Regions from separate parts of the Clostridium sp. TJA085 genome, predicted to be linked through region 1. Evidence: riboswitches for the same ligand, from Rfam matches in the RefSeq annotation. Region 1 holds a riboswitch; the other holds the start of a gene.
The links. Region 1 has a riboswitch for lysine ahead of lysA (diaminopimelate decarboxylase). Riboswitches for the same ligand answer to the same signal wherever they lie in the genome.
Positions count from the first base shown of each region.

Region 1 (7,725 bases):
TTATTTTATACTTCCAAATTCCCTTATTGGATATATTCTAAGTTGTGCCTCACCTTTTATATCTTCCTTTGGAATATATGGATCTTCCCAATACCTTGAGTCAGCTGAATTTTTTCTATTATCTCCTAAGAAAAAATATTTACCTTCTGGAACTTTGAACTCCCCAAAAAAACCATCTGGATTTTTCACATAATCCTCTTGAATAAATTCTCCATTAATATAAAGTTCATTTCCTCTTACATCAATTTCATCTCCTGGAAGACCTATAAGCCTCTTTATCATAATCTCATTTTTTTCTTTATTTTTAAAGACTATGATATCCCCTCTTTTTAAATTATTAAAATTATAAACTTTTGTTACTAAAAACTTTTCTCCTACTTTTATAGTAGGTTCCATTGATGATGTAGGAACCTCTACTTTAAAAATTAAAAATTTGTTTATTAGTAAAGCTAATATTACAGCTAAGATAATAGGACAGACTATGTCCGTAATAAATTTTTTTCCCATACTTTTCCCCACTTTATACCCTTCAGTTAAATTTAAATTACTTCATTTTTAATTATATCATCATAGCTCTCTCTTTTACATATAATTTTAATTTTTCCACCTTTAACCATAACAACTGCTGGCTTTGGAATCTTATTGTAATTATTAGACATTGAATAACCATATGCACCCGTTGACATAACTGCAAGAACATCTCCACTTAAAACAGATGGTATTTTTATTGCATTTAATAATATATCACCAGATTCGCAACACTTTCCAGATATAGTTACTTTCTCTTTAGCATCATATATAACCCTATTTGCAACTATACATTCATATCTAGCCTTATATAATGCTGGTCTTATATTATCAGTCATACCGCCATCTACAGACACATATTTTCTAACTGATGGTATATTTTTTATTGAGCCTATAGTATATAATGTTATTCCTGCATTTCCAGCTATTGACCTTCCCGGCTCTATAATAAGTGTAGGTCTTTCCAATTGTAAATTTTTGCAAACTTCATCTACTTTATTTATTATGGCATTACAATATTCCTCTATTTCTCTTGGTTTATCTTCATCACTATAATATATTCCAAATCCACCACCTAAATCTAACTCTTTTATTATATATCCAGTTTCATTCTTAACTCTATTTATTAAATTAAGCATTATCTCAGCCGCATCTTCGTAAGGAGTTATTTCAAATATTTGTGAACCTATATGACAATGAAGCCCAAGTAAATTTATGTTTTCCAATTTTATAGCCCTTTTTATAGCATTTATTATATTATCTCCTACTGGTGCAAAACCAAACTTAGAATCAATTTGTCCTGTCTTTATATATTCATGTGTATGTGCCTCAATACCCGGAGTAATTCTTAAATAAATATCTTGCTTTCTTTCATAATCTCTAGCAATTTTATTAAGCTGTTCTATTTCAAATAAATTATCCACTACAAATGTTCCAACACCAAGTTTTACACCCATTTCAATTTCTTCTAATGTTTTATTATTTCCATGAAATAATACTTTTTTTAATGGAAAATCAGCTTTATATGCTGTATATAATTCTCCACCTGAAACAACATCTAAACATAAGCCTTCTTCCTCTATTATTTTACACATCGCTAAAGTTAAAAATGCTTTTCCAGCATAGGCTACCTTATTACCTCTATTTTCACAACTAAAGGCCTGAAAATACCTTCTACAATTTTCTCTAATTAAATTCTCATCCATAACATATAAAGGAGTTCCAAACTCTTCAACTAACTTTGTTGTTTTTATTCCTCCAATTACTAAAGTATTTTCTTCAGTCCTCATATTACCAAATAGTTTCATTTAAATTCCTCCAATTCATTTAAGTAAAACAAAACGTCACAGGAAAATTCCTGTGACGGGTAATAACGTTATAACATTAAGGTATTATAATTACAAAAACTTAAGCCTAAAATTAATATATTCTAAACTCACTTATATAGTAATTTAAAAATCCTTGTAGCTCTCCACGTTATGTGACAGTTATGCATATATTATATACATACCCAGAAAAATTATATTTGCATTATAATTTAACTTCGGCCAATCATCCTTTCATCCTTATTCATAGTCTGCAAAACTCCTAAAGATTACTCTTAATCTCGGCACCTCTACCCTAAGATTTGTTCTTTCCTAATATATTATTATTTTTTATTATTTATGATACTATAAATTTAAAGTCTTTTATACATTAATATTCTTTTTCTCTATAAATATTCATTAAATCTCCCATTATCTCTGCTGATGATGGTGGTGTATAACTTATTGCATTAGCTCCAGCTTCTATTGTTTCTAATATACTTTCTTCAGTATTTCCTCCAGTTGCAATTATAGGAACTAAAGGATACTTTTCTCTTATTTTCTTAACAATTCTAGCTGTATTTTTTCCACCTGATACATTTAATATAGTGGCACCTGAATTTAATCTTTCTTCTATATCTGTATCTTCTGATACAACTGTTACAACAACAGGAATATCTATTGTTTTTCTTATCTTTTTTATTACACTGTTTGTTGTTGGTGCATTTACAACTATCCCTATTACTCCTTTAAATTCAGCATCTAATGCTAAGTTTATAACTCTCCTACCTTGAGTTATTCCACCTCCAACTCCACAAAACACTGGAACATCAGCTGCTGTTATTATAGCCTCAGTTATTTTTGGTTGGGGGGTGAAAGGATATACTGCCATTATTGCATCTGCATTTGTATTTTTTATCATGGCAACATCAGTTGAAAACATTATTGATTTAATTCTCTTTCCAAATATCTTTATTCCACTACACTTTCTTATTGCAGAAGGTGCTTCAATTATATGATTTCTAAATGTTCCTAATATTTCTGGAACATATTTTTCATTATCCTTACTCATTTTTATCCCTCCAAAAACTTACATTGCTTTGCTTTACAACTTATTATATAACCAACTTCCATTAATTAAAATATTTATTTTTGATAAATAAAAAATATTTATTCATTTTATAGATAAGTATGTATTATTTGTAATATAATGTTTACAAATAATATTGATTTATAAAAGGCGGTGTTTTTTTATTTATGCTTCAACTAAAAAAATTTTTTCTCCCGTACAAAATCTTAATTTCAATATATCTATTTTTTATACTTACTGCTTTTACTATTAATTCTCCTAAAGAAATCTTTATAGGATTAAAAAACATAATATTAACACCTGATATTCTAATAACTGATTATATTCAAATTGCTGGCATTGGTGCTACATTAGTAAATGCAGCATTGACAAGTATTATAAGTATTTTTATATTAGTAGCTTTAAAAATTAAACCTAATGGCTCAACTATAATGGCATTATGGCTTATGACTGGCTTTTCTTTCTTTGGCAAAAATATAATTAATATATGGCCTGTTATGTTTGGTGTTTATCTATATTCCAAATATCAAAAGCAACCTTTAATGAATTATTCCTTAGTAATGTTATTATCAACAACTCTAGCCCCAACTGTTACTCAACTTAGTTTTTCATCTAATAATCTATTGCTAGGTATTACTTTAGGGTCATTAATAGGAGTATTTACAGGATTCCTACTAACTCCTATAGCAACTCATTGTATTTCAGCTCATGGCGGCTATAACCTTTATAATATAGGCTTTGCTTGTGGACTTCTTGCAACACTTCTTATGTCCATTTTTAGAATATTTGGAATAGACTTTAAAACTCAATTAGTTTGGAGTACCGGAAACAACACATTTCTTTTTATATTTATGCTTATAATATCTATTTACTTAATTTGTATTGGACTCTATTTTGGAAAAGATCATAAAAATAACTTAAAAAAAATAAATAGTTTTTCTGGAAAACTTGTATCAGATTTTTATATTTTATTTGGAGAAACATCTTATATTAATATGGGAATAATAGGTATTTTCTCAAGTATATACTTATTATTATTTGGTGGAGACTTAAACGGTCCAACAATTGGTGGTTTATTTACTATAATAGGTTTTGGCTGTTTTGGAAAACATATAAAAAACATAGTACCTGTAATGATTGGAGCTACTATATGTGCTATTATAGGAGTTAATGATATATCTGATCCTGGAATTCAACTCGCAATACTATTCAGTACTTGTCTTGCTCCTATATCAGGTAAATTTGGTTGGAAATATGGAATACTAGCAGGTATACTTCATGTTTCATTAGTTACAAATGTAGGATATTTACATGGTGGGTTAAATTTATATAATAATGGACTTGCAGGTGGATTTGTAGCAATGATTTTAATACCAATTATAACAACATTCAAAAGGGAGGTTTACACAAATGAAATTTAATGTAGAAAAAAAACTTAAGATAATTAATGAAATTATGTCATTTTGTTATCACTTAAATAGTACTGATATTAATGTAAACGTAAAAACTATAGAAAATACATCTATTATTTTAATAAAGGCAAAAATTGAAAATTTATCAGATGAAACTTTAATGAATTTAACTCAAACTCTTAATATTCCACGCCAACATGAAGTTGAACAATACTATTGGCATTTAGGAGGAAATAATGAATTTGACTCTGAATTATCTTTAGTTGGTATGATGGTAGATAGTACAACTATTTCTTATGATAATAATATATTAGTTATAGAACTTAAAAGAATTGAAAATTATTAAAAAATCCACATAACTATATCAAACTATAGTTATGTGGATTTTAATTGTTATAAATTCATACTTTCTAATATCTTTTTAACTACTCTTTTCCCTATCTTATCTTCTTCCATTTGAGATATAGCATCATTTATGTTAACCCATTCAATTCCTTCTACTTCATCTGATTTTTTTATATCACCACTATCATAATCAGCCATAAATGTTATCATAAATAAATCTTTATCTTTAACAAAATCAGAACCTAGATATTTTATATTTTTTATTTTTATTCCTGTTTCCTCAAGAACTTCTCTATAAACGGTATCTTCTGCATACTCATTTTGACCTACATATCCAGATATTAATACTTTTGAATTTTTATATATATAACTTTGTTTTAATAAAAGAATTTCTTTTTCTTTCACTACTCCAACCACTATACAAGGTTTTGGAGTATCAAAATATAATGTATCATCTATTGGACAATAAGGTACATATCCCTCATCCCAACAATTAAACATCTCTAATTCCCTACCACACTTTGGACAAAACTTATATTTCATATATAACTCCCTTTTACTTTATAATTATTACTTTAATTATAAAATACAATATTATGTTTTAGAAGTAAATTTTCTAAAAATTAACTTCAATTCTATTTGTTAATGTTATTGAATCTTTTAAAACATCACATTCATAAACAAATATATCTACTCCATTATCTCTTGCTTCTCTTAAGGCTTTACCAAATTCATTATCTCTTTCATCATTTGGTGCAAAATCTTTCATATTATTCATTTGAAGTAAAAATAACACACCTGCTCCTCTACCACTTTTTTTAACTTCTATTAACTCTAATAAATGCTTTCTTCCCCTTTCTGTTGGCGCATCAGGAAACATTGCATGACCGTCTTCTTCTAATGTAACACCTTTTACCTCTAAATAGTATTCTTCTCCATTATCATTAGATAATTTAAAATCAAATCTACTATTTCCAAAAGTTTTTTCTTTTAAAATATTATTATAACTAATTAATTTTTCTATTTTTTTATTTTGTAAAGCTTCCATAACTACTTTATTTGGTATTTGCGAATCTATACTTATTAACTCATTTCCTTTATATACAGAAATTAAATCATATTTAGTTTTTCTTGTAGGATTATTTTCTTTTCTTATAAGTACTTTAACTCCTTCTACAAGTAATTCCTTACATCTTCCTGTATTAGGAACATGTACAGTTATCTCCTCCCCCTCAAGTTCTACTAATGCATTAAATCTATTTGGTCTATTTATAAATTTAGCCTCAAGTATTTCTTTATTATATTCCATATTTTATCTCCTTTAAAGTTATTCACATTATCCACAATTTTTATCCACAGCTTTGTGAATACTGTTAACATTTTTCATCAACATAAATTATTTTTCTTAAATAAATTCTAACTAATAATCTTTATTTCTACAACACCCATCATATTGATTATTTTTTTATTTTTTTGGTATATATTGTGGTATTTTTATACTATATTTTTTATGGAAATTATTCTTTATTTTTACATATTATAAACATAGTTATCCACATTATCAACAACATTTCTTAATAAATCCTTTAAACAAGCCATTTATAGCCTGTTAATTATTATTCTGAATAATTATACTTTTTTGTAGAAAAATATAGTGATATAACTTTTAAGGAGTGATTATTTTGAATACTGGAAATATAATGACATTTTTAGATGAAAATAATAATAAAATTGATTATTCTATTTTAGAAAAAAAATTATTATGTGGAACTGAATACGTTGCATTAGCACCTGTTAATTCTCCAAATCAAATAGAAATATTTAAAATTAAATTTGATAAAGATTGGAATGAATCATTAGAGGAAGTATCATCTGAAAAAGAATTATCAATGTATAAACAAATTTCAAAGCTTAAATTTTAAGCAAAAGTACATTTAAATTAAAAAGAATTTCTATAATTTCATAATATAAAGCTATTAATATGTATATTTTTATTAATATACTTAACTTCATAAAGACTTTAATTGAAATATTGAAATTCTTTTTAATAAATATTATTTCTAAAATTATACTTTAAAATTTAGAAAACAAGTAATTAAATTGTATAAAAAATAATATTATGTAATTCAGAATTTTTATTTTGTAAATAATTATAAAAATCCTTAACAAATCTTATTAAATTCTTAAGTCTCTTAAAATAATCTTTAAATACGCACCAATACGTTGAATTGTCATTAAGCGAATATTATACTATGAATATGAAATTTTTTACAAAATCTATATAACTTTTTGTAATTTAGTTATAATAGGGGGATGTCAATGTGACTAAATCAGAATTTTTATCAATACTTGCAAATGGACTTAAAGAACTTCCTGATAGAAAGCTTGCTGAGATTATTTTTGATTATCAAGAAAATTTTATATCTGGATTTTCTGAAGGAAAAAATGAAGAAGACATTATAAATGAATTAGGAAATCCATACGATTTAATTGTTCATTATAAAAATCTTTATCTAAAAAATAATTATAATAAATATACAAAAGACTATTACGAAAATGATTATAATAAATATGTAAAAGACTATAGTGATACTTCAGATAAAACTACATCTACTAATATAAATGATACAGAACAATTTTCTAATGATTTAATTTCAAGTTCTAATATTAGTACTGATACTAAATCAAGTGAAGAATCAAAAAGTAAAAATAATGATTGTAAAAAAGAAACAATAGATCATATTAATTACTCATCTAATTCAAATATTAGAGATACTAATAATACATCTAAAAAATTTTTCTCTAAAAATTTTTCAATCAATATACGTGGAGTAATAAAACTTGCTTTAATTTGTTTTTTATTCTTATTATGTATCCCAATAATTCTATCTATCGGAGGGCTTGCCTTCGGAATATTTGCTGCAATAATCGCAATACTTATAGCAGCTATAGCTTTTAGTATTGCTTTAAATATAGGTAGTATATCTGTTTTGTTAGGAAAAATGGGATTAGTTATATTAGGAGCAAGTAATACACCAGCATTTAT
Region 1 covers NZ_JBZEEZ010000002.1:289,037-296,761, forward strand. The annotation lists gene lepB (signal peptidase I) at 1-507, opposite strand; gene lysA (diaminopimelate decarboxylase) at 540-1,835, opposite strand; lysine riboswitch at 1,985-2,154, opposite strand; gene AC4FQW_RS08570 (beta/alpha barrel domain-containing protein) at 2,224-2,904, opposite strand; gene AC4FQW_RS08575 (DUF1576 domain-containing protein) at 3,090-4,343, shown strand; gene AC4FQW_RS08580 (hypothetical protein) at 4,333-4,680, shown strand; gene AC4FQW_RS08585 (NAD(+) diphosphatase) at 4,728-5,222, opposite strand; gene sfsA (DNA/RNA nuclease SfsA) at 5,296-5,988, opposite strand; gene AC4FQW_RS08595 (DUF1292 domain-containing protein) at 6,362-6,601, shown strand; gene AC4FQW_RS08600 (DUF1700 domain-containing protein) at 7,001-7,725, shown strand, end outside.

Region 2 (7,725 bases), on a different contig from region 1:
ACTTGGTATAGTTGCTGTAATTTACACTTGTAACCTTTTTAATAAACCAGGATCAGTTACAATTGCATGTATAGTACTTATAGGTATAATGATTAATTATAGTGGACCTCAATCTTATGCTTATGCCATTGGAAGAAGCATAGATACCGCAATAGGTATAATCGTAGCAATACTAATAAATAAATATTTTAATCCGCCTGAGGAGAAAGAATAAAGCTATAGTAAAAACTATAGCTTTATTCTTCTTTATAATCTACAACATCAATAATCTCACTCTGATCAACTGGTAATCTATAATTTAGTTTAGGTATTTCTAATTTTAATCTATAATTTTTAAATGATACCTTAAGTGATGATATATCTGAATCTGGAACAAAAAATTCTCTAGAAAATCCATCACCAAATTCTGATACAACCATAGACATATTATAACCATTAGAAAATACTTGCCTTCGATTTATATTTATATATATATAATCATCTTTATAATCTACTTTTATATCTTTTTTATCTATCCCTGGAAATACTCCTTCTATTATATATTTAGATTCATCTTCTTTCATATTTACATTTATAAAATCACCTTCATTAAAAAATTCTTCAATTGAACCAATATTTATACTACTAAAAAACTTAGAAAATGTTTGACTAAATATATTAGAAAAATCTCCTATGTTATTAATAATATTTCTATTTCCTATTCTTCTATTCATAATATCCCTCTTATAAAATTTTTCTTATTATAACTTATTAATATAAATATTATACTGACACATTTTAATTTATATATTAGGTAAGTTATTAATTATTCTAATAAAAAAAGTGTGGAAATTATCCACACTTTTAAAAATTAATATATTAATTTTCCACAACTTCATCCACTGGTTTTCCTATAAACTTAACAGCAATTACAAGTACTATTATTGCAACAGGTAATATTATATAAACAGGAACATTTAATCCAGCTGGTATATAACCTAATATTATTGTGGCTCCTGCAACAAACAGTGCATACCACATTTGTGTTTTTACGTGTTCTATATGATCACATCCAGCTCCCATTGATGAAAGTATTGTTGTATCTGATATTGGTGAACAGTGGTCTCCAAATATTGCTCCTGTAAGTACAGCACTTGTACTTAATACTATATAGCTCATATCTGGTGATATTGAATGAGCTAGAGGAATTGCAAGAGGCATAAGTATTCCCATTGTTCCATATGCAGTTCCGGTAGCAAATGATATTACAGCTCCTAATATAAATATAATACTTGGAAGTAAAAATGATGGTATTGATCCAGATAATAATGTAACTAAATATTTAGCAGTTCCCAAATCTTTTATTACTGAACTTAATGACCATGCAAGTAATAAAATTACTCCAGTTATTATAAGACCTTTCATTCCATCTACCCAAACTTCAACAGCTTCTGACACAGTAAATATCTTTTTACAAACTCCCATAGCAATTGCTATTATTGATGCAAATACTGCTGATTGGAAAAGTGCTGTTGATGCATCAGCTGCACTAAATGCTTCTCTTATTGCTGTAAAAGAAAACGGTGCATTAGTTACAACTTCTCTAAGTGCTACATCAGTTCCACCTATTATACTTGTATATCCACTATAATAAAAACTTATAAGAGCTGATATTATAAGTGCTCCTATTGGGATTATTGCATTCCAAATACTAAGCTTAACTCCTTCTTTTACTTTCATCTCATCTTCTGTACTTATACTTTCAAGCTCCGATTTTTTATCCTTAATACCTTTTCTAGCCCTAACTTCAGCCTTTCTCATAGGTCCAAAATCCCTAAGCATAACAGATGTAATAACTACAAATGCAAGTATTAAAATATTATAAAATCTATATGGAATAGTTTGAAGAAAAACACCAAAGGAATCAACTTTAACTCCAATTTGAGTAAATGAATCATTTATAAGTCCTACTTCTAACCCTATCCAAGTTGATATTATTGCAAGTCCTGCAATTGGTGCTGCTGTTGCATCAATTATAAAAGCTAACCTTTCTCTTGAAACTTTAAGTTTATCTGCAACAGGCTTCATTATAGGACCTACTATTAATGAATTTGCATAATCATCAAAAAATACTAAAAGACCTAGAAACCAAGTAACAAGTTGAGCACTCCTTGGAGTTTTTGCTCTTTTTGCAAGTGCTTCTGCTATAGCTCTAGCACCTCCCATTTTAGCAACAAGATTTATTACTCCTCCAATAGCTAAAACTTGAAGTATTATTCCAGCATTCCAAGGATCCGCTAAAGAATTTAGAACTCTTTGTATAAAATCTAAAAAGGCTTGTATCAATGCATTAAATGCATTTTGATCTACGACTTGAATCATAAAACATCCAGCTAATGCACCAATAAACAAAGATACTACAACATTTTTTGTAATAAATGCAAGTACAATTGCAACTAAAGGTGGTATTATAGTCCATATACCAAACCTTTCTGCATTTACAGTTCCTGGATCAATTTCTGATGCAAATGCTACTGTTGTCATACTAATCATTAGTATAAAGGTAAATAAAAATACTAAATAATTTCTTTTTTTCATGATTGAATCCCCCTATTAAAATAAAATTTGTGAATATTTTTTAGAGGCCCATCATTTTACTTTAAAGTCAAAAAGAACCTTGAGATAACACTCAAGGTTCTAAATATATAACGTAAGAATCCATTGAATGATAGCTCACCACAAATATAATTTGTGACAGTCTTATGCATATTATGCATAAGCCCAGGATTATAACATTAAAGCATTAGTTATATCCTTCGGCGGTATTTCCTTTCATGTTATATCATAGTGCTTATCTCAATAACATTACTCTTAAAGACCGCGCCTCTACCTCTTCGCAAATTATTCACTTTTAAATTAATATAATTATATAATATAAATATATATATATCAATATATCTTTTAATTTTTTGTTTATTTTATTAACAATTTTTCATAAATTCTTCTATTTCACTAACTGATTTTATCATATCCTTAGTTAATACCTCACATCCATCATCAGTTATTAGTACATCATCTTCTATTCTTACACCAATACCTTCTTCTCCTATATATATGCCTGGTTCTACTGTATATACCATACCTGGTTCTAAAACTGTATTTCTTCCTGGATTTTCTATATCATGAGTATCTAAACCTAAGCTATGTCCTATACTATGCCAATAATATTTTGATACTTCTTCCTTATTTTCTATTAATCCAAGATTAATACATTCTTCTGCAATCCACTCTTTAGATTTTTTATTTATATCTAAGAAATTAATACCTGGTTTTAACTCTGATATAACTTTCTCATTTACTCTAAGTACAGCTTCATAAACTTCCTTTTGTCTTTTTGTAAACTTACCGTTTACAGGAAATGTTCTTGAAATGTCTCCATTATAATAATTAACCTGTGCTCCTAAGTCAAAAAGAATTAAATCTCCATCTTTAGCTTCTGAATTATTATCTACATAATGTAATATAGTTGCATTCTTTCCAGCTGCTGCAATTGTATTAAATGCATAATCACGAACTCCTCTTTTTCTGCATTCAAATTCAAAATATGCTTCTAATTCATATTCAAGCATTCCAGGTTTTATATTTTTCATTATTGATTCAACACCTTTAATTGTTATATCAATAGCCTTCTGCATTTCTTTTATTTCAGATGGACTCTTTACAAGTCTTATTGGTGCAAATATTGGAAATACATTTTTTATATTCACTTGTGGATACTTATTTCTAAGCTTTTTAGCAAATGTACTACTTACTGTTGGTAAGCTGTTAAACTCATCTCTTTCTAAATCTAAATATATATTTATATCAACACTTTCATTTATTATTTTATTTAAAAAGCCTCTAAACTCTCCTAAGTATCCTATATCTTCTATACTATTTAAATTAAAAACTTCTTCTTTTCTTATTGTTTTACCAAGCCACTTTTCTTTTTCAAGGTCTATTTCTTTTATAAACATCTTTTCAATTACATTGCCATTTAATTTACCCATAACAATAATATGATCTTCTTCATCAATTCCTGTTAAATAATAAAAATTTCTGTTTGGTGTAAAACTATATTTTTCATCAGCAGTTTTCTTTGGTGCATTTCCAGCAAAAAGAATTAATAAAGAATTTTCCTCTAACTTTTCAAGTACCCTCTTTCTGTTAAATTCAAAAACTTTTTTCTCCATAATTATCCCTCCATACTTTTTATTCTACGGCTAGTATTCTAACTTTTATTACATCATCAAGCTCACTGATTTTGTATAAAAAGTTTTTAACATCTCCTCTTATTTTAGAGACATCTAATGTTATAGTAACATTTGCAGTCATATTTATTGGTATATCTTGATTAATTGTTAATATATTTAACTCATTTGTTGCAATAAAGTCTAGAACTCTTGAAAGCACTCCCGATTTATGAGCTAGTAAAAGCACAATCGTAATTTTTTTACTATTTACACCTTCCGCCATTGGATATACAAAATCCTTATATTTATAATAAGTGCTTCTACTTATTCCAACCTTTTTAACTCCCTCTGATATATCTTTTACTTTTCCTGTATGAAGTAATTCTTTAACCTCTATAACCTTATAAAATATATTTGGTAATACTTGCTCATTTACAATATAAAATTTTTCATCTGACATATAACCCCCCCAATCTAAAGACAAATTTTAATTTGTGTATTTTAATCATAATTAAATTTATGATTATTATTTGGAATTTAGAGCATATTATCCATTATAATATGTAAGTGTTGTTTTTCTCCTAATATTAATCATTTACTCTATTTTATTGCCCCAACTAATAAATAAATAGACAAATTCAACTTTATACTATTATAATACATACAAAATACACTTGTCCACAGGAGGGATACATTTGAGAAATTTAGGACTTATTCCAAAATTAATATTAGCAATTATATTTGGTCTCATATTCGGTAAATTTATGCCAGAAAATTTCATAAGATTATTGGCAACTTTTAATTCTATCTTTGGAAACTTTCTTGGTTTTATAATACCACTTATAATAATAGGATTTATTGTATCAGGTATTGCAGACTTGGGTAAATCAGCAGGAAAAATGCTAGGACTTACAACTTTATTAGCTTATTTATCAACATTACTTTCAGGTTTATTAGCATTTTTTGTTGCTTCAAATTTATTTCCAAAATTCGTTAAGGAATCCTTAAGTTTTACTGCAAATAATCCTGAACATAGTTTACTTAAACCATTATTTGTAGTTGATATGCCACCTGTTATGTCAGTTACAACTGCATTGCTTATTGCTTTTTTACTTGGACTTGGTATAGCTTATGTAAAAGGTCGTACTTTATATAATGCATCATTAGAATTTCAAGAAATTATTCAAAAAGTTATCAATGCTATAATTATTCCTTTAATTCCTTTTCATATATTAGGAATATTTGCAAATATGACTTATACAGGTCAAGTTCAATCTATATTCTCAGTATTTTGGAAAGTATTTTTAATAATATTAGCTCTACACTTTTTTGTTATATCATCTCAATTTACAATTGCTGGAGCTTTAAACAAAAAAAATATTTTTACTTTAATGAAAAATCAATTATCTGGTTACTTAACAGCTCTTGGAACACAATCTTCAGCTGCTACAATACCAGTAAACCTTGAAGTTGCAGAAAAAAATGGAGTTTCTAAAGGTGTTAGAGAATTTGTTATACCTCTTTGTGCTACAATCCATTTATCTGGTAGTACTATTACTTTAACTTGTTGTTCAATTGCAGTAATGTTACTTAATGGAATGCCTTTTAATTTTCCACAATTTTTTGGATTTATAGCAATGTTAGGTGTTACTATGATTGCAGCCCCTGGTGTTCCTGGTGGTGCTGTCATGGCAGCTCTTGGTGTATTACAAACTAACTTAGGCTTTAATGATGCACAACTTGCATTAATGATTGCTCTTTATATTGCTCAAGATAGTTTTGGAACAGCTTGTAATGTATCAGGTGATAATGCAATTGCATTAATAGTTAATAAATTTAAAGAAAATAAATAATTTTATAAAATAAGGAATCTTGAATATATTAATTTAAGATTCCTTTTTATTCTTCAATTAAATTATACAATTTTTTATTCAAAGTAATTATTATTTATAATTATTGTATATTAAGTCTAAATATATGTTAATAAAATTATATTTTAAAATTTATTAACAATAAAAGTTTTCTTAAAGATAATATTAAAAATTTAAAACATACTACATTATAGTATTATCCAATTAACAACAGTAATAGCAGCAATTATAGCTGTTATATCTGCAATTACAGCTGCCCACAATGTATGCCTTATTTTTTTAATTTTTGCAGCTCCATAATATACAGTTATAGTATAAAATATAGTTTCCGTTGTTCCCATAATTACAGATGCTACAAGCCCTATAAATGTATCTGCTCCATATGTTTTAATAATTTCAGTAAACATACCTACTGCTCCACTACCTGATATTGGTTTTATAAGAACCAAAGGAACTACTTCTTCTGGTAATCCTATAGCTCTAGAAAGTGGTGAAATTATATTATTTACTAACTCCAAAAGATTTGCACCTTTAAATATTTGTACAGCTACAATCATAGCCAAAAGATACGGAAAAATTCTCATACATACAAATAAACCTTCTTTAGCTCCTTCTATAAACCACTCATACACTTTTCTCCCTTTAATCATTCCATAAAAAAGTATTATAACAACTATTATAGGGATAATACTTTTTGTAATATATGAAAACATATTAAAACCCCCTACCTAAAAATATCTTTGTAGTATTTTGCAACATACAACCCCAACTATTGCAGCTATGGTTGTTGATATAATTGCAGGTAATATTATTATTCCTGGATTTACAGAATTCGCTGCTGCTCTTATAGATATTACAGTTGTAGGAACTAATTGTATGCAAGCTGCATTCATAACTAAAAACAAAGCCATATCATTTGATGCAACACTGCTTTTTTTATTTAATCTATCCATTTCTTCCATAGCTTTTATTCCAAAAGGAGTTGCTGCATTTGAAAGTCCCATCATATTAGCAGTTAAGTTCATAACAATTGCACCAAGTGCCTTTTCATCTGTTGCTGCTTCTTTAAAAAGTTTCTTTAATAAAGGTCTTAAAATTCTTGCAATTTGTGCTGTAAGGCCACTCTTTTCAGCTATTTTCATTACTCCACACCAAAAGCACATTATTCCTACAAGTTCAATTAAAAAAGAAACTGTACTTTCACTTCCTAAAACTATTGCTTCAGTTATTTTATCTCCATTTCCAGTAAATAAAGCAAAAATTATTCCAAAAAATATCATTGCAAACCAAATATAATTAATCATTCATTCCTCCATAAAATAACTATTGTTAACAGTTAAATATATGCCTTGCACAACAGTTTTAGTAGTGATAGGATTAAAGTATAAACATAATTTTAAAAAGATATACCAAAGGAGAATCTTATATGAGAGAAGAAAATCTTAAATTAGTTCAACAAGATATTGATGAAGCATTAAAAACTGTAGAAGCCTTAGAAGAAGGTATCGATAAAGATGAAATATCAAGAGATGATATAAAAGAAAAATTCTTATCTTTAAATAATAAACTTCAACAATTAGAAGATATTCTTAAAACAGAAGGTATCCTTTAATAATTAATTTTATTAGGTTAAGATAACAATG
Region 2 covers NZ_JBZEEZ010000005.1:66,330-74,054, forward strand. The annotation lists gene AC4FQW_RS11675 (FUSC family protein) at 1-214, shown strand, start outside; gene AC4FQW_RS11680 (Hsp20 family protein) at 237-713, opposite strand; gene AC4FQW_RS11685 (Na+/H+ antiporter NhaC family protein) at 859-2,577, opposite strand; lysine riboswitch at 2,701-2,876, opposite strand; gene AC4FQW_RS11690 (aminopeptidase P family protein) at 2,961-4,211, opposite strand; gene AC4FQW_RS11695 (ACT domain-containing protein) at 4,231-4,671, opposite strand; gene AC4FQW_RS11700 (dicarboxylate/amino acid:cation symporter) at 4,907-6,064, shown strand; gene AC4FQW_RS11705 (spore maturation protein) at 6,271-6,795, opposite strand; gene AC4FQW_RS11710 (nucleoside recognition domain-containing protein) at 6,811-7,386, opposite strand; gene AC4FQW_RS11715 (hypothetical protein) at 7,509-7,694, shown strand.
Region 2: another riboswitch for lysine. It lies ahead of AC4FQW_RS11685 (Na+/H+ antiporter NhaC family protein); the one in region 1 lies ahead of lysA (diaminopimelate decarboxylase).